3 linked regions of the Spartinivicinus poritis genome follow. The protein of the gene in region 2 interacts with the protein of the main gene of each other region in a pairwise test. Links are inferred from orthologs where the notes say so. Each region holds a gene or a part of one and is shown on either strand. Other genes may lie near its edges.

The links.
Region 1: the proteins of ftsZ (region 2) and rlmN interact in binary tests that used the Escherichia coli proteins (3 or more experiments, as listed by UniProt). The link is inferred for Spartinivicinus poritis from one-to-one orthologs.
Region 3: the proteins of ftsZ (region 2) and ORQ98_RS12225 interact in binary tests that used the Escherichia coli proteins (3 or more experiments, as listed by UniProt). The link is inferred for Spartinivicinus poritis from one-to-one orthologs.

Annotation. Positions count from the first base shown.
Region 1 is NZ_JAPMOU010000001.1:191,576-198,192, reverse strand. Bases 227-3,203 are described here. They hold rlmN (dual-specificity RNA methyltransferase RlmN), read left to right. Parts: upstream 227-1,132; coding sequence 1,133-2,275; downstream 2,276-3,203. Other genes in these bases: ORQ98_RS00850 (RodZ domain-containing protein), read left to right, coding at 3,083-3,203; pilW (type IV pilus biogenesis/stability protein PilW), read left to right, coding at 2,314-3,093; ndk (nucleoside-diphosphate kinase), read left to right, coding at 580-1,011; iscX (Fe-S cluster assembly protein IscX), read left to right, coding at 281-481; fdx (ISC system 2Fe-2S type ferredoxin), read left to right, coding at 227-266. In the rest of the region: more of fdx, read left to right, coding at 1-226; more of ORQ98_RS00850, read left to right, coding at 3,204-4,144; ispG (flavodoxin-dependent (E)-4-hydroxy-3-methylbut-2-enyl-diphosphate synthase), read left to right, coding at 4,150-5,262; hisS (histidine--tRNA ligase), read left to right, coding at 5,491-6,617.
Region 2 is NZ_JAPMOU010000014.1:53,619-62,073, forward strand. What follows is about bases 1-2,845. They hold ftsZ (cell division protein FtsZ), read left to right. Parts: upstream 1-763; coding sequence 764-1,927; downstream 1,928-2,845. Other genes in these bases: ftsA (cell division protein FtsA), read left to right, coding at 1-695; lpxC (UDP-3-O-acyl-N-acetylglucosamine deacetylase), read left to right, coding at 2,034-2,845. Also shown: more of lpxC, read left to right, coding at 2,846-2,948; ORQ98_RS12520 (M23 family metallopeptidase), read left to right, coding at 3,697-4,629; preprotein translocase subunit SecA, read left to right, coding at 4,799-7,507; bifunctional glutamate N-acetyltransferase/amino-acid acetyltransferase ArgJ, read left to right, coding at 7,598-8,455. UniProt on the Escherichia coli protein: Essential cell division protein that forms a contractile ring structure (Z ring) at the future cell division site. The regulation of the ring assembly controls the timing and the location of cell division.
Region 3 is NZ_JAPMOU010000013.1:132,064-140,457, forward strand. Bases 3,440-6,223 are described here. They hold ORQ98_RS12225 (rod shape-determining protein), read right to left. Parts: upstream 5,459-6,223; coding sequence 4,421-5,458; downstream 3,440-4,420. Other genes in these bases: mreC (rod shape-determining protein MreC), read right to left, coding at 3,440-4,227; gatC (Asp-tRNA(Asn)/Glu-tRNA(Gln) amidotransferase subunit GatC), read left to right, coding at 6,015-6,223. In the rest of the region: ORQ98_RS12200 (YhdP family protein), read right to left, coding at 1-539; rng (ribonuclease G), read right to left, coding at 597-2,072; ORQ98_RS12210 (Maf family protein), read right to left, coding at 2,232-2,837; rod shape-determining protein MreD, read right to left, coding at 2,847-3,335; more of mreC, read right to left, coding at 3,325-3,439; more of gatC, read left to right, coding at 6,224-6,302; Asp-tRNA(Asn)/Glu-tRNA(Gln) amidotransferase subunit GatA, read left to right, coding at 6,409-7,866; Asp-tRNA(Asn)/Glu-tRNA(Gln) amidotransferase subunit GatB, read left to right, coding at 7,879-8,394. UniProt on the Escherichia coli protein: Forms membrane-associated dynamic filaments that are essential for cell shape determination. Acts by regulating cell wall synthesis and cell elongation, and thus cell shape.

The sequences.
Region 1 (6,617 bases), on a different replicon or contig from region 2:
AAAGTATTTGTGATGTTGCATTGCGCAATGATATAGAGATTGAGCATGCATGTGAAAAGTCCTGTGCTTGTACTACTTGTCATGTCATTGTCCGTGAGGGGTATGATTCCTTAGAGGAAGCTGATGAACTCGAAGATGATCTGTTAGATAAAGCCTGGGGGTTAGAGCCTGAGTCACGATTAAGTTGCCAGGCTTTGGTTGCTGAGCAAGACTTGGTGGTAGAAATTCCAAAATATACCATTAATCAAGTTTCTGAGCGCCATTAAACATAGGGGGGGGTATGAGCTTAAAGTGGACGGATGTGCAAGAGATAGCCATTGAGCTGGCTGAGCGTCACGAAGAGGTCGATCCTCGCTATGTTAACTTTGTTGACTTGCGCAACTGGGTGGTGGCTTTAGAAGAGTTTGAAGATGACCCTTCCCATTGTGGTGAAAAGATCCTTGAAGCGATACAAATGGCTTGGATTGAAGAAGCTGATTAATAGACTGTTTCTAGCAGGTGCATTTTCCCTAAACCCGCGTATAATTCGCGGGTTTAATTTATTCAAAATAACTTTTTTCAACTTGGAGAAGTGACCAAATGGCTGTTGAACGCACTTTATCAATTATCAAACCAGATGCTGTTGCTAAAAATGTAATTGGCCAGATTTATAGCCGTTTCGAACAAGCTGGCTTGAAAGTCGTTGCTGCAAAAATGTTGCACCTTTCTCAAGAAAAAGCTGAAGGCTTTTATGCTGAGCACAAGGAGCGCCCTTTCTTTAAAGATTTGGTTGCTTTCATGACTTCTGGCCCAGTCGTTGTTTCTGTTTTAGAAGGTGAAAATGCTGTTATTGCTCACCGTGACTTAATGGGAGCAACTAACCCTAAAGAGGCAGCTGCGGGCACTATTCGTGCTGACTTTGCAGAAACAATTGATGAAAATGCAGTTCATGGTTCTGATTCTGCTGAGTCAGCGGCCCGTGAGGTTGCTTATTTCTTTGCTGATGAAGAAATTTGCCCTCGTACTCGCTAATAACAGAGTAAAGCTATTGTGCAGGCAAAAAATAGGAGAGGCCTGTTTTTTGTCTGCACTTATATAACACTGCTCTAAAAGCAGGGTGAGTTAATGTTGTCTGCGTTGAAAGGTGAAGAAGATGACCAGTGTTGTTGCTAAAACCAATCTGCTAGGTTTAACCAAGCCTAAATTAGAGGCTTTTTTTGAGTCGATTGGTGAGAAAAAATTTCGAGCAACTCAAGTCATGAAATGGATTCATCATTATGGCGTGGATAACTTTCAGGACATGACTAACTTAGGTAAGTCACTCCGTGAAAAACTGGCAGGGTTGGCTGAAATTAAAGGGCCTGAAGTTGTTAGCCAGCACTTTTCTGAAGATGGAACGCGTAAGTGGGTTGTTAGAGTTGCGAGTGGTAGCTGTGTTGAAGCTGTTTTTATTCCTGAGCGTGGTCGTGGCACCTTATGTGTCTCCTCACAAGCAGGTTGTGCCCTAGACTGTAGTTTTTGCTCGACAGGTAAACAAGGCTTTAACTCAGATCTAACATCAGCAGAAATTATTGGTCAAGTATGGATTGCAGCCAAGTCATTTAACAGTGTGCCTCATAAAGAAGATAGAGCTGTTACCAACGTTGTTATGATGGGAATGGGCGAGCCACTACTTAATTTTGACAATGTAGTCGATGCAATGAACCTGATGATGGATGATTTGGGGTATGGTATTTCCAAACGGCGAGTCACATTAAGTACATCTGGTGTTGTACCTGCATTGAAAAAACTAGCCGATGTAACAGATGTCTCTTTAGCGCTTTCGCTACATGCACCAAATAATGAACTTCGTAATGAGCTGGTACCTCTAAATAAGAAATACCCCCTTGAAGTACTACTACCCACTTGTGTTGAATATATGTCAAGATTAAGCGACAAGCGGCGTATTACAATTGAGTATACTTTAATTAAAGGTATTAATGATCAACCTGAACATGCTAAACAATTGATTAAGCTGCTACGAGATATTCCTTGTAAAATTAACTTGATACCTTTTAATCCATTTGCTTTATCTGATTATCAAAGGCCAAGTAATAATGCTATCCGGGCATTTCAGCAACTGCTTTTAGATGCGGGATACAATACCACGGTAAGACGTACCCGGGGCGATGATATTGATGCAGCCTGTGGGCAGCTGGCGGGACAGGTGAATGATAAAACCCGCCGTAGTGAACGCTATCGTGATAAGCTGTTGAATATTAAGCAGCTAGCATCAGAACAAACTAGACCATTTTAATTACAAGCTAATTACTTTTGTTGCATCCAATGGGGGCTATGGTGACTAATAAAAGAACAGCCAATAAGGTATTGTTAGGTTGTATGTTACTTCTCCTGCAAGTGGGCTGTGTCACGACAACGCCAAGTGGCAAAGAAATTGATGAAGATAAAGTTGTCACTGCACAAATTCGCTTAGCTAAAGCTTATATTCGAGAAGGGCAAGCAGGCTTGGCACGTAAGCCACTGGAAAAAGCCCTTGATTACGATAGCGGCTCAGGTGAGGCTTATTCAGTGTTGGCTATGGTGAATCAGTTGGAAGGTGAGAATGAGCTAGCTGAAAAGACTTTTCGTAAAGCTATTCGTTATAGTGACGAGCCCTCTGATGTGCACAACAACTATGGTGCTTTTTTATACGCTCAAGGCCGTTATGAAGATGCATTAAAGCAGTTGGATAAAGCAGCCTCTAATGTCTACTACCCCAAGCGTAGTTATTCTTATGAAAATATGGGGCTTGTTGCACTGAAGCTGGGTAAAAAAGAAGAGGCAAAGGAATACTTTGAAAAAGGACTTCGACTTAATAAAAGACTTCCTAAGGCTCATCTTGAGCTGGCTGACATCTTATATCAAGAACAAAAATATATACCAGCAAAGAGCCATTATGAGCAATTTAAACAACTGTCCCGTCAAAATGCACGCTCTTTATGGCTAGGTGTGAAAATTGCCAAAGTATTTGAAAACAATGATGTAGTTGCCAGTTATGGCTTAATGTTGAAAAAGATGTATCCTGGCTCAGAAGAGCTAAAGCAGTACCAGGGTTTATTAGCGAATGAAGAGTGAAAATATCAAACCTCTGGAGTCATATCAGGATCATATTACTCCAGGGGAAATGTTAGCTCAGCAACGACAGAATCTCGGTGTTGGGCAAGATGAGGTTGCTGATAACCTGAAAATTAGCGTTGATTTTGTTCAGGCAATAGAGTGCTCTGCATTTGATAAATTACCTGGACTAACCTTCGTTCGAGGGTATTTAAGGCGCTATGCTGATTTTGTTGGTCTGGATCCAAACCAGGTCATTCAGGCATTTGATCGTTTTACCGGTGCTGCTGCAAAAGAGCATAAACCAATATCAGTGACAGAAGTTGAAGCACCTGATGAAACTAGCCACCCCATATTTAAATGGTTTACTTACTTATTAATTGGTGGACTCGTGGCATTAACGGTTGTTTGGTGGCAAAACGAGGTTAATCAACCACTGACAGAGAACCCTAATGCTGACTTAGAAGAAAATGAAATTACTGTTGAAACGGTAACAGGTGAGACCGTTGTGAATGTGCTGGCTGAGGCTCAGCAACAAGAGCAGCAAGCAGTTGATGCTAAACCTAGTGCAGAAGTGGCCGTTGCTGAAGCAATTGCCGAACAGGTTTTGCCAGAACAGGAAGAAACGCAGGTATTGGCTGTAGCAGAAGAGCCGGCAATAAGTGAGGCTACAGCTGCTGAAACAGAAGAAACATCAAGCACTGCCAGTCAAACAGAGGAGGTTGTTAATCAGTCTACCGCAGAAAATACACCTCAACCGGCTAGTGGTGAGGTCACTTCAGAACTGTCAACTGAAGCTGCGCTAACTAACGTAGAGGAAGGTATTAACCACCTACTGATAACCTTTGATGGTCCTTGCTGGACAGAAGTCAGAGATGCCCAAACCAATAATGCCTTAGTCAAAGCTTTATATCGAGCAGGCAGTAAACTAGAACTCAAGCAAGCTGGGCCGATAAAAATTAAGCTAGGTAAAGCAAGTATGGTAAAATTGCTCCAGTTTAATGGGGGAGCAGTGAATGTCGCCCCATTCACCCGTGGTGATGTCGCCAAGTTAGTGCTAGGTAAGGAGTAGTCTTCATGTTTGCTGAATCCCCCATCAAAAGACGTAAATCGCGCCAGATTCATGTAGGAGATGTTGCGGTCGGAGGGGATGCTCCTATTTCAGTACAAAGCATGACTAATACAGAGACTTGTGATGTTGCTGCCACAGTAGGGCAGATTGAAGCACTGCAAGAAGCAGGTGCCGACATTGTCAGAGTTTCTGTTCCTAGCCTAGATGCAGCAGAAGCTTTTGCCAAAATTCGCCAGCGAGTGACAGTGCCTTTAGTAGCGGATATCCACTTTGATTACCGTATTGCTCTGAAAGTAGCTGAAAATGGTGTTGACTGTTTGCGGATCAACCCAGGTAATATTGGCAGAGAAGATCGAGTGAGAGCAGTAGTCGATGCTGCAAAAGATAAAGGTATTCCCATTCGTATAGGGGTTAATGCTGGATCACTTGAAAAGGATTTGCAAAAAAAATATGGCGAGCCAACTCCTGAAGCTTTGGTCGAGTCTGCTTTTCGCCATATTGATATTCTCGACAAGCTTGATTTTCAAGAATTTAAAATCAGCCTGAAAGCCTCTGGTGTATTTACTACAGTAGCAGCCTATCGCTTGCTGGCGAATCAAATTGACCAACCACTTCACTTGGGAATTACCGAAGCAGGCGGCTTTCGCTCTGGAGCAGTGAAGTCATCAGTTGGTTTGGGGTTATTGCTGATGGATGGTATTGGTGACACTTTGCGCGTATCTCTTGCTGCTGACCCTGTACAAGAAGTGAAAGTAGGTTTTGATATTCTAAAAAGTTTAAAACTACGGACCCGTGGCATTAATTTTATTGCCTGCCCAAGCTGCTCAAGACAGAATTTTGATGTCATTAAAACCATGAATGAATTAGAGCAACGCCTGGAAGATATTAATGTACCCCTCGATGTTGCTGTCATTGGCTGTGTGGTGAACGGGCCTGGTGAAGCGAAAGAAGCGGATATTGGCTTAACCGGTGGTACGCCAAGCAACCTGATTTATGAAGATGGCAAGCCCAGCCATAAGTTGAAAAATGATACTTTGGTGGATCACTTGGAAAATATGATCCGTACTAAGGCTAAGCAAAAAGAAGAAGAGTTAGCAAACGTGATAGCCAAAGCCTAACCTGTATTATTTTCCCCTTACTTTTTTATAAATAGAAGCCCTTTTATTAGGGCTTTTTTGTTTGTCTGTCTTTTGTTGCTCTCTCTGGTTAACAAGCTATGGCCAGCAGCACTTAATATCCGTAGAATCACTTTTCTTATACCTGGTGGCTACTATTAATGCCTGGCCAGGGCTTGAACAGGTTAATTGAAATTTAGTCGCAGACTTAGATAAAAAAGGTACAGTTCCTTGGCGAAAAAACTTCAAGCAATTCGTGGGATGAATGATATTCTGCCAGCTGAATCCAGCAGTTGGCAGTATGTTGAGCAAATAATTCGCCAGCTACAGGCAGCCTATGGCTACCATGAAATTCGTACACCCATTGTTGAAAGCACTGACTTATTTAAGCGCTCTATTGGTGAAGTCACTGATATCGTTGAAAAAGAAATGTACACCTTTGAAGATCGTAATGGAGATAGCTTAACCTTACGGCCTGAAGGTACTGCTAGTTGTGTGAGAGCTGCCATAGAGCACGGTTTGATTTTTAATCAAATACAGCGGATGTGGTATATGGGTCCGATGTTTCGCCATGAACGGCCTCAAAAGGGGCGCTATCGTCAGTTCCACCAATTAGGTGTTGAAGCATTTGGCCTGCAAGGCCCTGATATTGATGCAGAGCTGATTATCATGACCGCTCGTTTGTGGCAAATGTTAGGCATCGATGATGTGGTGCGTCTAGAAATCAACTCGCTTGGTACTACTGAGTCACGCGTTCGTTATCGGGAAGCATTGGTTGAATACCTTAATCAATATAAAGATCAGTTGGATGAAGACAGTGTGCGTCGCTTGTCGTCTAATCCGTTGCGGATTTTGGACAGTAAAGACCCTCAAACCCAGGCTGTCTTAAAAGGTGCACCAGTTTTAACAGAATTTTTAGATGAAACTTCTAAAGCACATTTTGATCAATTATTAGCAATTCTGGATCAGGCTAAGATTGGTTATCAGATTAACCCCAAACTAGTGCGTGGTTTAGATTATTACTGCGATACAGTTTTTGAGTGGATTACAGATGAGTTAGGCGCACAAGGAACGGTTTGTGCCGGTGGTCGCTATGATGGGCTAGTAACCCAATTAGGTGGAAAGTCTACACCTGCTGTCGGCTTTGCGATGGGATTAGAGCGGCTGATTTTAATGTTAGAGTCACTGGATAAAATTCCTGCAACAGCCAAACAACAGGTTGATGCTGCCTTGTTAGGTGTAGGAGATGTGACTGGATACTCGTTAATGATTGCAGAAAAGATCCGCTCAGCGTTACCTACACTTCGGTTGCAAACGCAGTGTGGTCGCAGTAGCTTTAAGAGCCTGATGAAACGGGC
Region 2 (8,455 bases):
TAGAAGATATTATTTTGGAACAGTTAGCATCTAGTTACTCAGTGTTAACTGAAGATGAAAAAGAGCTAGGGGTTTGTCTGGTTGATATTGGTGGAGGCACTACGGATATTGCTGTATTTACTAGTGGTTCGATTCGGCATACTGAAGTAATTCCTATTGCTGGTGATCAGGTAACCAATGATATTGCAATGGCGCTTCGCACGCCTACGCAGCACGCTGAAGAAATTAAAATTAAATACGCTTGTGCATTGACTCAGTTGGCAAGGGCGGAAGAATTAATAAAAGTACCTAGTGTAGGTGACCGCCCACCACGGGATTTATCACGGCAAGCACTAGCAGAGGTAGTTGAGCCTCGTTACGAAGAATTATTTACCCTGGTACAAGGGGCGCTCAGGCGTAGTGGTTTTGAAGAGCTGATTCCTGCAGGCATCGTTCTGACTGGTGGCACCGCAAAAATGGAAGGTGTTGTGGAGTTGGCTGAAGAAATTTTTCATATGCCCGTTAGGTTAGGCATGCCTACGGATATTAAAGGACTTTCTGATGTGGTAAAAAACCCAATTTTCTCGACAGGTGTCGGGTTGTTACATTATGGGTTACAACATCAAAAAGAAGGCAGTGTTGCCATGCCTGTAAGATCTGCCGCTAAAGTTAATATCTTTAGCCGGATGAAACATTGGTTTCAAGGAAACTTTTAACAGGAGTAACGATAACTAATACAAATTAAATTAAGTAGTAGATAGTTGAGAGAAAGGAGAGGGTTATTATGTTTGAGTTGGTTGATAATGTGCCGCAAAACGCGGTCATTAAAGTTGTCGGTGTGGGCGGCGGAGGTGGCAATGCTGTCAACCACATGTTAAATAAGCACGTCGATGGCGTTGATTTTATCTGTGCAAACACAGATGCTCAAGCGTTAAAAAATTTGGCGGCAAAAACCGTTTTGCAATTAGGCACTGGTGTGACTAAAGGGTTAGGTGCAGGTGCTAATCCTGACGTTGGCCGTGAAGCGGCACTTGAAGATCGCGATCGAATTGCTGAAGTGTTAAATGGCGCTGATATGGTATTTATCACTGCCGGTATGGGTGGTGGCACAGGTACTGGTGCAGCTCCAGTTGTTGCGCAAGTTGCTAAAGAAATGGGTATTTTAACCGTTGCTGTAGTCACTAGACCCTTCCCTTTTGAAGGGCGTAAGCGGATGATTGTGGCTGATGAAGGGATTAAAGAATTAGCAGAAAATGTTGATTCTTTAATCACAATTCCTAATGAAAAATTGTTACCTGTATTAGGAAAAGATGCCAGTTTATTATCAGCATTTAGTGCGGCAAATGATGTATTGCTTGGTGCAGTGCAAGGTATTGCTGATCTAATTATTCGTCCGGGAATGATTAACGTCGACTTTGCAGACGTGCGCACAGTAATGTCTGAAATGGGCATGGCAATGATGGGAACAGGTTCTGCGACAGGTTCTAATCGAGCAGTAGAAGCAGCTGAAGTTGCGATTCGTAGTCCACTTTTAGAGGATGTAAACTTACACGGCGCTCGTGGAATATTGGTTAATATTACAGCAGGATTAGATCTTTCTTTGGGCGAGTTCTCAGAAGTGGGTAATACTGTAGAGCAGTTTGCTTCAGAAAATGCTACCGTAGTGGTTGGCACCGTAATTGACCCTGATATGTCTGATGAGTTACGAGTCACCGTGGTAGCAACAGGGTTAGGGGCGAATGATGCAGCTGATGCACCTGTTAAAGTAGTCGATAATACCAAAAGCGATGGTACTTTAGACTACAATAAATTAGATCGCCCTACAGTCATGAGAAAACAAGCTGCCGCCGGAACAGGCAACCAAGTTGTCCAGCCGGAACGGACTCGTAATACAGACAATATGGATTACTTGGATATACCTGCATTTTTAAGAAGGCAAGCTGACTAGGGTATTAAAAAAGTTCACTTACCATTTGTGTAATGTGCAGCTTTTGATACAATCGCCGGTCAATTGTTTGCCTTCTGGCAGGATTTGATCAAGACGGCGTACATATATGATTAGACAAAGAACTTTAAAAAACATTATCCGTGCTACGGGAGTAGGTCTACATTCGGGAGAAAAAGTCTACTTGACATTGAAGCCAGCTCCTGTAGATACGGGAATCGTTTTTTGTCGGACAGACTTAGATCCGGTTGTAGAAATACCCGCAAAAGCAAGTTTTGTTGGTGACACTACTTTGTGTACATCACTAATGAATAATGATGGCATTAGGGTAGACACTGTTGAGCACTTGCTTTCAGCAATGGCAGGCCTCGGCATTGACAATGCCTATGTAGAAGTAAGCTCCCATGAAGTACCTATCATGGATGGCAGTGCAGGGCCTTTTGTTTTCTTAATTCAATCCGCAGGGATTGAAGAGCAAAACGCAGCAAAGAAGTTTATTCGAATTAAAAAAGAGGTTACCTATAAAGAAGGTGATAAAGTAGCAACCTTCTTACCATTTGATGGCTTTAAAGTGACCTTTACTATTGATTTCGATCACCCTGTCTTTAAAGGCAATATCCAAACAGCTTCTGTTGATTTTTCCAGCACCTCTTTCGTAAAAGAAGTCAGTCGCGCAAGAACTTTTGGTTTTATGCGAGATATTGAATATCTCCGATCTAAAAACTTAGCTCTTGGTGGTAGTGTTGACAATGCGATAGTTGTTGATGACTACCGAATACTGAATGAAGATGGCTTACGTTATGATGACGAGTTTGTCAGACATAAAATGCTTGATGCCATTGGTGACTTGTACTTACTAGGTAATAGCTTAATTGGTGAGTATCGTGCGGTTAAATCTGGGCATGCTTTAAATAATAAGGTATTACGTGCCTTGATGGCGCAAGAAGATGCATGGGAAGTAGTCACGTTTGAAGATCCTGCTGAAGCTCCTATCTCATACATGCGGCCAGTAGCTGCAGTATAAATCTTATTAGATAAATCATGTGGGTTATGCTTTCACGCATTAAAAAATGTATCTGAAGGCTTTAAACAGGTGATAGCCCATTGATATGTAGTAGACAACACAGGTAGATATGTACTGTACTGATATAAATTAGCACTTGCTTTTGTATAAATTTATATATTGGAGGTACTAATCTATTTGTATGTTGTTGGCTAAGGTAGGCAGGATTATTGTATTATAAAAGCTGTATAAGGGTAAATACTTATTGTATTGTAAGCGTGTGAATATTTTGCTACGTAGGCTCACGAAAACCTAGGTTAAAAAACATGCTTTTAGCATAGTTTAAGTATACAGGTGGTGTTAGGAGCAGCTTAAAGCTTACCTAAAACTTAATAATGCTAAAAAGATAAATTACTAGTGGTTAAAATTAAAATAACCATGAGTGAGTAAAGCGGCAAATAATTGCCAGTTCGTGTGCAAGGCTATGTTCTATTTAAGGTGAATAAAGCCAAAACTATTAGACTTGCAATACGGTTAATGTACATACAGATGTAACTTGGGGGTTAGTGACTGCAAGTGATAAACAGTTGACACTGCTTTAAATAGCTATGATTACTTGAAAGCTAGTAGCGACGCTCAACTTATTGATGTACTTGTCTTGTAGTCAGGCAGTATGAACTTAAGTAGTCTATATGTCTTAAGTGAATTATTGTCCAAGGGTGGCTTTTTCTAGAGGTACGCAATCCCCGTGAATTAAAAGTGCAAGTGAATGAATATTATTATTGTCCGACGAAAGCTAGATAGATCGCGAACATTTCATATTGGCCCTTTTGGGCTTACATTTCTTGTACTTACTCTACTTGTTGCTCTTATCAGCCTCTCTATTTGGGGCACCTATACCTACCTGACCCCTCTTTCAGCTCAATCCCTTAATAATCAAACTACTCAACATTGGCAAGGAGAAATAGCCAGTCAGCGACGTGAGCTTAGTGCACTTAAGGATCAGGCGACCGCTGAGCTGGATGCGTTAGCATTACGAGTGTCTCAGTTACAAAGTCGACTAGTTAGGCTAGATGCTTTGGGCGAGCGTCTTACCCAAATAGCTGACTTAGATAATGGTGAGTTTGATTTTAGTGAGCCTCCTGGGTTAGGTGGTCCTGAATCTAATGATATTGATGAAGCATTTAAGCCTCCTCAATTTATTGACCTGATAGATCAGCTGATCAAACAAATCGACAACCGAGAAGCTCAATTAGAGTTGTTAGGTGATTTAATTACCTCGCGAAAAATAAAGAGTGACGTATTAATCGCAGGTAGCCCAATAAGGAAAGGCTGGCTATCTTCTCGATTTGGTCGGCGAACAGACCCTATCAATGGGCGTTATGCCTGGCATAAAGGTGTTGATTTTGCGGGTAAATATGGATCTGGTATTTTTTCTGTGGGGTCGGGAGTAATTACATGGGCTGGCTCACGAGGTGGCTATGGCAACATGGTTGAAGTGAATCATGGTAATGGTTTTGTTACTCGTTATGCTCATAACAGTAAAATCTTAGTTAAAGTAGGTGACTTAGTAAAAAAAGGGCAAAAAATTGCTTTAATGGGCAGCAGTGGACGAGCAACAGGTCCACATGTTCATTTTGAAGTGTATAAAGACGGAAAAGCTGTTAACCCCGCCAGATACATTTCCCGTGCAAATGGGTAAACCGATAAGCACTTTGAGTAGTTTCTCTTAAAAGCTGTGGTAATGCTTTCTTGTCTAAAGTAAATAGCGTTACAATCCAGCTACTTTATCTAAGTTTATTTTATAAAATCAGCCGAGCATTTGAGATGCTGTCTGGTATTAATCTTGTGGACACAATAAGTAAACGATTATGTTAGCGCCTTTAGTTCGAAAAGTCTTTGGTAGTAAAAATGACCGCCAGTTACGCCGGATGCGTAAAGTAGTGAAAGCAGTGAGTGCTCTAGAGGAGTCATTGAGTAAACTGTCAGATGAGCAATTAAAGGCTAAAACTGATGAGTTTCGTGATCGAACCAAAAAAGGTGAGAGCTTAGACAGCTTATTACCCGAAGCCTTTGCTGTTGTGCGTGAGGCAGGCAAGCGGGTAATGGGGATGCGCCATTTCGATGTTCAATTGATTGGTGGCATGACTCTTCACGAAGGACGTATTGCTGAAATGCGTACGGGTGAGGGTAAAACATTGGTAGCAACCTTGCCAGCCTACCTTAATGGCTTATCTGGCAAGGGCGTCCATGTTGTGACAGTCAATGATTACTTAGCTAGTCGTGATGCAAACTGGATGCGTCCGTTATATGAGTTTCTTGGTTTAACTGTTGGTGTGGTGACATCAGGTCAAGACCCAGAATCAAAAAAAGCAGCCTACCAGTCGGATATTACTTACGGGACTAATAATGAATTTGGTTTTGACTACTTGCGGGATAATATGGCATTTAGTTTAGAGGACAAATTCCAGCGCCCACTTAACTATGCCATTGTAGATGAAGTAGACTCGATTCTGATTGATGAAGCTAGAACTCCTTTGATTATTTCTGGTGCTGCTGAAGACAGCTCTGAGCTTTACACTGTTATAAATAAACTTATTCCTAAATTACAAAAGCAGGAAGAGGCTGTTGAAGGTCACTTTACTTTAGATGAGAAAACCCGACAGGTTGAGCTAAATGAGGTTGGACACCAGTTTATAGAGGAGCTGCTGGCCGAAAAGGGAATGCTGGGTGAAGGGGAAAGCCTCTATGCACCGAACAATCTAAATTTACTCCATCATGTTTACGCTGCTTTAAAAGCCCATCAAATCTTTCATAAAAATATTGATTATATTATTCAAAATGGTCAGGTGTTGTTAGTTGATGAGCATACAGGCCGGACCATGCCAGGTAGAAGACTTTCTGAAGGTTTACATCAAGCCTTAGAGGCAAAAGAAGGCCTGCAGATTCAAAGCGAAAGCCAGACCTTAGCATCGACCACCTTCCAAAACTATTTCCGTTTGTATGAAAAATTGTCAGGTATGACAGGGACTGCAGATACTGAGGCAGTTGAGCTAAGACAAATTTATGGTTTAGACGTTATTGTCATTCCTACCCATAAGCCGATGGTGAGGAAAGACTATAACGACTTGGTTTATCTCAGTATCGAAGAAAAATATGATGCGGTAATTGAAGACATTAAAGAAAATGTAGCCAAGCATCGCCCTATCTTGGTAGGTACCGCTTCCATTGAGTCTTCTGAACGAGTTTCTAGTGCATTAAAGAAAGCGGGAATTGAACACCAAGTATTAAATGCGAAATTCCACGAAAAAGAAGCTGAAATTATAGCCCAAGCAGGTAGACCTGGTGCTGTAACTATTGCTACCAACATGGCAGGCCGTGGTACAGATATTATGTTGGGAGGTAACTGGGAAGCGGAAGTCGCTAATCTAGAAAACCCAACAGAAGAGCAAATTAATAGCATTAAAGCTGAGTGGCAAGAACGGCATCAACAGGTATTAGATGCTGGTGGCCTACATATTATTGGTACTGAACGTCATGAGTCACGACGTATTGATAACCAGCTAAGGGGCCGTTCAGGTCGTCAGGGTGACCCAGGCTCTAGCCGCTTTTATTTATCTCTTGAAGATAGCCTCATGCGTATTTTTGCCTCTGATGGTATTCGCAACTTAATGCAGCGGCTTGGTATGGAAAAAGGTGAAGCCATTGAGCACCGAATGGTGACCAATGCTATTGAAAAAGCCCAACGTAAAGTCGAAGGTCGCAACTATGACATTCGCAAAGCCTTATTAGAATATGATGATGTGGCTAATGAGCAGCGTAAGTACATCTATAGCTTCCGTAATAAGGTAATGAGTGAAGATGACCTATCTGAAATGGTTACAGAATTCCGAGAAGATGTCTTGGAACAGGCAATTAACCAGTTTATTCCTCCTCAAAGCTTGCAGGAAATGTGGGATATCAATGGTTTAGAGGAGCACTTATCCTCAGAGTTTGGTATTAATCTATCTATTCAGCAGTGGCTGGATGAAGATGACAAACTCTATGAAGAGCCACTAAGGGAAAAAATTAAACAACATTTGTTGGAAGATTATCAGTCTAAGGAAGAGCTAGCAGGTGCTTCTGTTCTTCGTATGTTCGAAAAGCAAATGTTGTTAAGAGTATTGGATGATAAGTGGAAAGAGCATCTGGCAACTATGGACTACCTGCGCCAAGGTATTCACTTACGTGGTTATGCACAGAAAAATCCTAAACAAGAATATAAGCGTGAGTCATTTGAGCTGTTCCAACAACTGCTTGAAGATATTAAGCATGAAACCATCAAAATTCTTTCCCATGTACAAGTCAAACAAGATGATAATACAGAAGAAGTAGAGCGCCAGCGTAGGGCTGCTTTAGCTAAACAAATGGAGTTTCAGCATGCTGAGGCGGCAAGCATGACTGGTGAGCCAGCTTCGGAAGAAGGTGATGAGCACGCTAATACACCATTTATTCGCCAGGAACGAAAAGTTGGGCGTAACGAGCCTTGTCCTTGTGGGTCTGGAAAGAAATATAAACAATGTCATGGTAAGATTGTATAAACTATACATAACTCAATAAGATATTTTGTTAATTAGAAGTAATTTAAAAAAGGCGACGGTAGTCGCCTTTTTTGTGAGGTAGTAAGAAATATGGCGGTCGGCTTAGAGTCTATAAAGCAACTGTTGCCTGTTCCAGGTGTAAAGTTGTCAGCAGTTTCTGCTGGTATCAAAAAAAATCTACGAACAGACTTAGCATTACTGCAGTTTAGGGTTGGTAGCACTGTAGCAGGGGTTTTTACCCAAAACCGTTTTTGTGCTGCCCCGGTTCAAGTGGCAAAGCAACATTTATCGCAACAGCCTTTAGCACTATTAATCAATGCGGGAAATGCTAATGCAGGAACAGGCCAGCAGGGCTTGGAAGATGCTTACTGTAGTTGTGAGGTGACAGCAGAACAGTTAGGCCTGACGCAACAACAAGTATTGCCTTTTTCGACAGGGGTTATTGGAGAACCATTACCTGTCAAAAAAATAGAGGATGCACTACCCCAACTGGTAAACAAATTAAGTGTTGAGTCCTGGAATCAGGTAGCAGAAGCCATTATGACTACTGATACTCAGGCTAAGGGTATTTCTAAGCAATTTAGTTGGGCAGGGAAAACTTATACCATCACAGGTATTGCGAAAGGGGCAGGGATGATTAAGCCAAATATGGCCACCATGTTAGCTTTTATTGCAACAGACCTTGCTGTTGATCAGTCTTTACTGCAGAAATTAACTGTAGATATAGCGAACCTGTCGTTCAATCGTATTACCATTGATGGTGATACCTCCACTAATGATGCCTTTATAGTAGCAGCTACCGGTGCAGCTAATAATGAATTAATAGTGAATACCTGTGATCAGTTATTTCAATTATTTAAAAGCACGCTAATTGAGGTGGCTAAGCAGCTAGCTCAAATGATTGTGCGTGATGGAGAAGGCGCCACTAAATTTGTCTCCATTAATGTC
Region 3 (8,394 bases), on a different replicon or contig from region 2:
AGCTTGGTATCTTCTAGGGTTTTGACCTGTCCTTCTCTATCCTGAAAGTGAATCGTAGTATTGGTAAACTGGATATGGGGTTGCTTGAGCAACGAGGTCAAAATTAACTTTGGATCAGCTTCACCTGCCGTACGATTAAAACCTTTTAAATGCCAACCTCCAGACTGCCCTTCAATCAGATATAGATGTAAGCCTTCCACCTGCAAATAGCGAAACACTGGGGATTGCTCAATCAATGTTGAAAAAACATCCAGCTCAGCCAGCACACGATTTGCACTTAATGACTGCAGCTCAGTTTCACCAATCTGTACGGTTTTTATATCTAGCGCCGGGTTAAAACCAGACCAGGTACCAGCTAGCGTTGCAATAGTGACAGGAATATTTAAGGTAGTAGACAGCTCTTGTTGTAAGCTTTCTCGATAATCAGCCAGCAATGGCAGCAACATTCGCCCTAAACTGACATACAGCGCAAGTAGCACAACCCCAACAATTGAAATACTCCAGATCAGTCGGGTAAAAAATTTGGCAAAACGTTTCACTAACAAATTCCATCAGTACAGCTTGAGACCAAAAGCGACAAATAAATAACACGCGACCTAAATCAACACTACATCAAACTGCTCTTGCGAATACATAGGCTCAACTTGAAATTTAATGGTGCGACCAATGAATGCTTCCAAGTCAGCCACATTATCAGACTCTTCATCTACCAACCGGTCAACCACTTTTTGCGAGGCCAGCACTAAATACCCTTCGCTTTCATAGGCTCTGGCTTCACGGAGAATTTCCCGGAATATTTCATAACAAACAGTATCTGCCGTTTTTAAGGTACCTCGCCCCTCACAAGTTGGGCAAGGCTCACACAACACATTTTCCAGGCTTTCTCGGGTGCGTTTACGGGTCATTTCGACCAACCCTAACTCAGAAACCCCAGTAATATTGGTTTTAGCATGATCACGTTCAAGCAGCTTTTCAAAAGTTCGTAAGACTTGTCGTTGGTGCTCAGCTTCTTCCATATCGATAAAATCAATAATAATTATCCCACCCAGGTTGCGCAGCCTGACTTGACGAGCAATGGCAGTTGCAGCTTCCAGGTTGGTTTTAAAAATCGTTTCTTCTAAGTTACGATGGCCAACAAATGCTCCAGTATTGACATCAATAGTGGTCATTGCTTCCGTTTGATCCAAAATTAAATAACCACCCGACTTTAACTGCACCTTTCGGCTAAGCGCTTTTTGGATTTCATCCTCAACCCCATATAGATCAAAAATAGGGCGCTCACCAGGATAATATTCCACTCGCCCCTCAATCTGTGGAATCAGCTTTTTTACAAATTTGCAAACTTTCTGATAAGTTTCTCTGGAGTCTATTCGCACCTTTTCTATTTTAGGATCAACTAAGTCTCTCAGTGTGCGTAAATGAAGTGGTAAATCTTCATAAACTGCTTCAGGTGCTCTAGCATCTTTAATGCCTTCAGAAACAGATTCCCACAGCCGATGTAAAAAGCGGATATCAGCCAGTACCTCCTCGGCACCAACGCCTTCAGCAGCCGTACGTAAAATAAAGCCACCTTTTTCTTCCGCCTGCTCTGCTGCTAATGCATTTTCAACCAGCTGCTTGAGGCGATCTCGCTCTTCTTGGTCTTCAATTCTTAATGAAATGCCTACATGATTGGTATCAGGCATATAAACGAGGTATCGGGCAGGAATAGAAATATGGGTAGTCAGTCTGGCCCCTTTGGTACCTAACGGATCTTTGGTTACCTGCACTACTAATGATTGGCCTTCATGCACAAGTTCGTGAATTAATGGTTCGGTTGCATCCTCATCTTCTTTTACCTCACCCTTGGGTGCTATTTCGCTAACATGAATAAAGGCGGCGCGCTCTAAGCCAATATCAATAAAAGCAGCTTGCATACCAGGTAACACCCGAACTACTTTGCCTTTATAAATGTTTCCAACTATGCCACGCCGTTGGGTCCGCTCAATATACACTTCTTGTAAAACGCCATTTTCCACCACCGCCACACGAGACTCCATTGGGGTGATATTCATTAATATTTCTTCGGACATGGCTTTTTCCTACATTGTCAGGGACCATCATTAAGGAGAAGTTTTAGCACTGCTATCATCTGAAGCTTTATTATTTTAACGTGACAGGTTTTAAGCATTACGGCTACTTAAGCACCATCATGTCTTAAGTATTGTCATTTCGTACACACGATAACTGTCTTAAATACCATGGCTTTGCCAGACATCAACTTCAAACTGGGTCAGCAACTCAGCCGTTTCAGTTAAAGGTAACCCCACTACACCACTGTAACTGCCTTTTATCTCAGCTACTAATATTGCTCCCAGCCCTTGAATACCGTAAGCACCAGCTTTGTCATTAGGCTCTCCTGTTGCACAATAGCGGTCTATGAGTGATTCGGTTAGCGACTTAAAGACTACATCCGTGATACTGGTTATCAGTTTGGTCGCATCAACATTCACTACGGCAACTGAAGTCATTACCTGATGCTGCTTCCCTGATAAGTCTGTCAGCATAGCTTTGGCATCAGCTACAGAGGTCGGCTTGCCTAAAATGGTACCCTCTAACACAACTGCCGTATCAGCTGCTAATACAGGCCGCTGGGCTAACCCACTGGTTTTCAATAGTTGCCAACCAGCTTCTGCTTTAGCCTCAGCAATACGCTCAACATAGTGTTGTGGATGCTCATTCAGCAAAGGGGTTTCATTAACGTCTGAAGCAAGCACCTGGTAACTTACCTTAATTTGCTCCAGTAGCTCTCGACGCCGGGGAGACTGGGATGCTAAATAAATACTTGGAACGTCCATACCGATTTTTTAATTAACTTTATATCGCCTTCTTAAATCTCGTAATAAAATAAACAACCACGGCCATAATAAGGCACTGACGACAGTTGGCAACAAAAACAATAAATTAGGTGGTGTACGACCACTAAAAGATTTAGCCCACAGATTAAGCATTTGATAAATACCAATGACCACAAATACCACCATGGACTGCTGGAGTAGCGGATAAATACGCATACGTCGATGCAGTTTATGGGCAACATAGACAACTATCACCATGCCAAGGGCGTTTTGCCCAAGCAGCACACCTTGCATCACATCCAACATTAAGCCAACCACCCAGGCTAGTATTAATCCTATTCGATCAGGTAATGCCAGTGCCCAATAGAGCATCACCATAGCTAACCACTCTGGTCGGCCCAGCTCCAGATAAGAGGGCATTGGTAATAAACTCAACACATAAGCAAAAAAAATAGTCGTCCAGATTACCATGCGGCCCTGGGGTCGATCAGTTGACATTAGGCGCTTCACTTACTTGGGTCTCATCCACCGCAATCACATCACTGTTATCATTAGCTTCTTTACCACTGAAGACTAATAACACATGACGGCTGCGATCTAACTTAGCAGAAGGTCTTACTTTGATGATGGCAAAAGGTTTGCCTGGGTCATGGATAACCTGAACTACTTTACCCACAGGATAGCCCACTGGAAAACGCTGCCCGAGTCCCGAACTGACTAAGATATCACCTTCACGGATATCAGCAGTATCCGGAACATGACGTAGTAACAGCTCATCCAGCTTGCCCGTGCCTGCAGCAATGGCTCGGGCACCATTACGATTCACCTGTACAGGCACACTATGATTAGCATCGGTAACCAACAGAACACGACTGGAAAATGGGCTGACTGAAATAACCTGCCCCATCAAGCCACTGGCATCAAGTAAAGGCTGTCCTACAAAGACACCATCTGTCGAACCTTTATTGACAATAACCTGGTGAGTATAAGGATCTGGATCAACCCCCACCAGTTCTGCAATAAGCACTCTTTCATCCAGGAGTTTGGAAGAATTTAGCAGTTCTCTTAAACGGATATTTTGAGCGGTTAGGGCAGCCAGCTTTTGTAAACGCCTTTCTAGTAGCAGGTTTTTAGCCTCCAGTTTAGCGTTTTCTAAAATTAGCTCTTTGCGAGTTTTCAGGGCGTCATCAGCCATCCCCCACATTTGTGCAGGAAGATCAGCCACCCACTGCACGGGCGTAGCGATCACTGTCAGCCAGGCTCTCACTTTGTTAAGGCCATTATCGAGACCATCAAACCGTTGCTCAGAAAGCATCAAGCCTAATGACAGCACAATAAAAAACAGCAGCTGCGCGGTGAGTGATTGTTGCTTAGAAAATATTCGCTTAATTGGTTACTCCCACATTTTGTCTTTTAACTACACTGGAGACTGTTACCTCAATAAGCTAATTCTTTGTATTAAGCTACAACAGTCTCCTACCTACTAAGTAGGTTTCAAAGCCACACAAAAAAGCTTGTCTGGCAATTTTGAATACCTTAACAATTAGACTCACTTGAGCTCTAGTAAGTCCTATTGATTTTGACTACTCAGTAGATAAAAGATCAAAAGCATGGCGTTCCATTATTTCTAGTGCCCGTCCTCCCCCTCGTGCTACACAAGTCAGAGGATCTTCAGCCACCACCACGGGCAACCCAGTTTCTTCACTAAGCAGGCGCTCCAAGCCTTTTAGTAGTGCACCACCTCCTGTCAGAACCATTCCCCGCTCTGCAATATCCGAAGCCAGTTCAGGTGGTGATTGCTCCAATGCACTTTTTACTGACTGCACAATGGCTGCTAAGGATTCCTGAAGGGCTTCTAGAATCTCATTACTATTAAGGGTAAAGCTGCGAGGCACCCCTTCTGCCAGGTTACGGCCTCTTACATCAATTTCACGTAGCTCATCACCTGGGTACGCGCAGGCAATTTCTTGTTTAATTCTTTCCGCTGTAGCATCGCCTATCAAGCTGCCATAGTTACGACGAACATAAGTGACAATCGCTTCATCAAAGCGATCTCCACCTACCCGAACAGACTCTGAGTAAACAATGCCACTTAGGGAGATAATAGCAATTTCAGTGGTTCCCCCACCGATATCCACAACCATTGAACCATGGGCTTCTTCAACAGGTAGGCCTGCACCAATTGCTGCTGCCATTGGTTCTTCTATTAAATACACTTCACGAGCACCCGCTCCTAATGCTGACTCGCGAATGGCCCGCCGCTCGACTTGAGTCGACTTACAAGGTACACATACCAGCACCCGAGGGCTTGGCTGAATAAAACTGTTTTCGTGTACCTTATTAATAAAATGCTGGAGCATTTTTTCCGTGACGCTGAAATCGGCTATTACTCCGTCTTTCATCGGCCGGATAGCGGTGATATTACCAGGGGTTCTACCCAGCATTCGTTTCGCCTCAGTACCCACTGCGGCAACCGTTTTCTGACTACCATGATGACGAATAGCCACCACCGAAGGTTCGTTTAACACGATCCCTTTATCTCTAACATAAATCAGGGTATTAGCAGTACCTAAGTCAATTGACAGGTCACTCGAAAAAAATCCCCGTAGTTTCTTGAGCATGCGTGGTATTCTTCCCAACAAACAAAGAATGTGAATATGGTTGCAGTGTTTTACACAAGCGCATTGATTAGCTGTAACTTAATAATAAAGATCAGTGCAACCGGCCAACAAAACAGTTTACGCTTTATATCTAAACTTGCTATCTACCTAACCTCAGCCACTCGTTATGAAGCTGACATCTCAGTAAAAAGCACCTAACTAATAAGTCAAATAAATAGGATTGACTGTGGTTTTTATTCATAATCTTGCAAATTGCTGCAAACTCTAACAACCGCGCTTACATAGAGCAAGTTAAGAAGCTATCTCATAGTAAACTATTATACCCTTGGTTAAGGGCAAGCTTGTCAGTTAACACCAACTTCATTACTTACTGCAGCCAAAACTCATGCATTGTGTCTTACTTATACTGTAGTCTAACCTTTTAATTGATTGACAAAAATCTGTCTTCTATTTCTATTTTTTTATTTACTATCTCTCGTTCAATCACTTACAAGCGCTTGAGATTGTCACTGCAAACCCCTACATTTGCAGTTTGGCTTTTAGTTGGAGAGCACCCATGGCCCTTGATCAAACCGATGTTGAAAAAATCGCCCACCTGGCACGCATTGCTATCGACCAGCAAGATATTGTCAATACGACTGAAGGGCTAACCCAAATTTTAACCATGATCGACCAAATGCAAGCTGCTGATACTGATAATGTAGAGCCCCTGGCTCATCCGCTGGAAATGGAACAGCGGCTTCGGGCAGATGCTGTAACCGAAACCAACCAGCGAGAAACCTTTCAGGCCATTGCACCAGCCACTGAAAACGGTTTGTATCTGGTACCCAAGGTTATTGAGTGATCAAATAGCCCACTAGCAGAAACTACATTTAGGCAAGCACTCCTCCATCTTGCCGCATAAACACCTGTATTAGGACCTGTACAATCCAATAGGACCTGTAATTACCATGCAAAACAAAACTGTAGCGCAACTGGCAGCTGGTCTTGCCAAAGGCGAATTTTCCAGTGTTGAGCTTACCCAGCATTATTTGAACCAGATTAAGCAGTTCGATAATCAGCTGAATAGTTTTATCAGTATCACAGAAGATCAAGCACTGACGGCAGCCAAAGCAGCCGACAATTGCCGTGCAAATAATAATGCAGGCCCGTTAACCGGTGTCCCTATTGCTCATAAGGATATTTTTTGTACAAGCGGCATTAAAACAACTTGTGGCTCTAAAATGCTCTCTAACTTTATTGCCCCTTATGAGTCAACTGTCTCACAAAAGTTCCAAGATGCAGGTTGTGTAATGTTGGGTAAAACCAATATGGATGAGTTTGCCATGGGCTCTTCTAACGAAAACAGTTACTTTGGTGCCGTCAAAAACCCTTGGCAATTAGACGCTATCCCTGGCGGCTCGTCTGGTGGTTCAGCTGCAGCGGTTGCAGCTCGACTGGCTCCTGCAGCCACTGGCACAGATACAGGTGGCTCTATTCGCCAACCTGCTGCCTTATGTGGCATCACCGGATTAAAACCCACCTATGGTCGTGTATCGCGCTGGGGCATGATTGCCTTTGCCTCTAGCCTTGACCAAGCTGGCCCGATCACCCAAACTGCCGAAGATGCCGCCTTGTTAATGAATGTCATGGCAGGGTTTGATGAAAAAGACTCAACCTGTGCCAATGAACCAGTGCCAGACTATACCACCACCCTTAATGACAACATTGCCGGGTTAAAAATCGGCTTACCGAAAGAATATTTCTCTGCCAACTTAGATAGTCAGATTGCCGCTAATGTAGAGCAAGCCATTAAAACATTGGAAAAGTTAGGCGCTACGGTTAAAGAAATCAGTTTGGCTAATTCTCATCTGGCATTACCCGCTTATTATGTGATTGCTCCGGCTGAGTGCTCTTCTAATTTATCCCGTTTTGATGGGGTGCGATTTGGTCACCGCTGTGAAGACCCCAAAGACCTGGAAGATTTATATAAGCGCTCCCGTGCAGAAGGCTTTGGCTCTGAAGTCAAGCGCCGTATTTTGGTAGGCACTTATGTCCTATCTGCCGGCTATTATGATGCCTATTACATCAAAGCCCAAAAGCTGAGACGATTAATTAAAAATGATTTTGTGGCCGCCTTTAATGATGTGGATGTCATTGTTGGCCCTACCACTCCATCCCCTGCGTTTAAGCTGGGTGAAAAAACCAACGACCCGGTAGCTATGTATTTATCGGATATCTATACCATTTCCACCAACCTGGCTGGCTTACCGGCGATGTCAATTCCAGTGGGTTTTACAGATGGCCTGCCTACGGGTATGCAACTGATTGGTAACTACTTTGCTGAAGCCAGGCTATTAAATGTGGCTCACCAATTTCAGCAACAAACCGACTGGCACCAACAATTACCAACCGCAATTCAGGTATAAGGGGAATTTATCGTGAAATGGGAAGTCGTTATTGGGCTGGAAATTCACGTTCAGCTTGCCACTCAATCTAAAATTTTTTCAGGTGCCAGCACTGCCTTTGGTGCCGAACCTAATACCCAGGCTTGCGCTGTTGATTTAGGGCTACCAGGTATTTTACCGGTTGTGAACAAAGAGGCTGTACGAATGGCGACTATGTTTGGCATGGCCATTCATGCGCAAATTAATCAGCGCAACATATTTGCCAGAAAAAATTACTTTTACCCCGACCTGCCAAAAGGCTATCAAACCAGTCAAATGGATTTACCCATTGTCGGTCCTGGTTATGTGGATATCACTTTAGACGATGGCGAAACCAGGCGGATTGGTGTTACTCGCGCTCACTTAGAAGAAGATGCTGGTAAATCACTACATGAAGATTTTCATGGCATGACTGGTATTGATCTTAACCGAGCAGGCACACCCTTATTAGAAATTGTGTCCGACCCAGACTTACGCTCAGCAAAAGAGGCCGTTGCCTATTTAAAAACG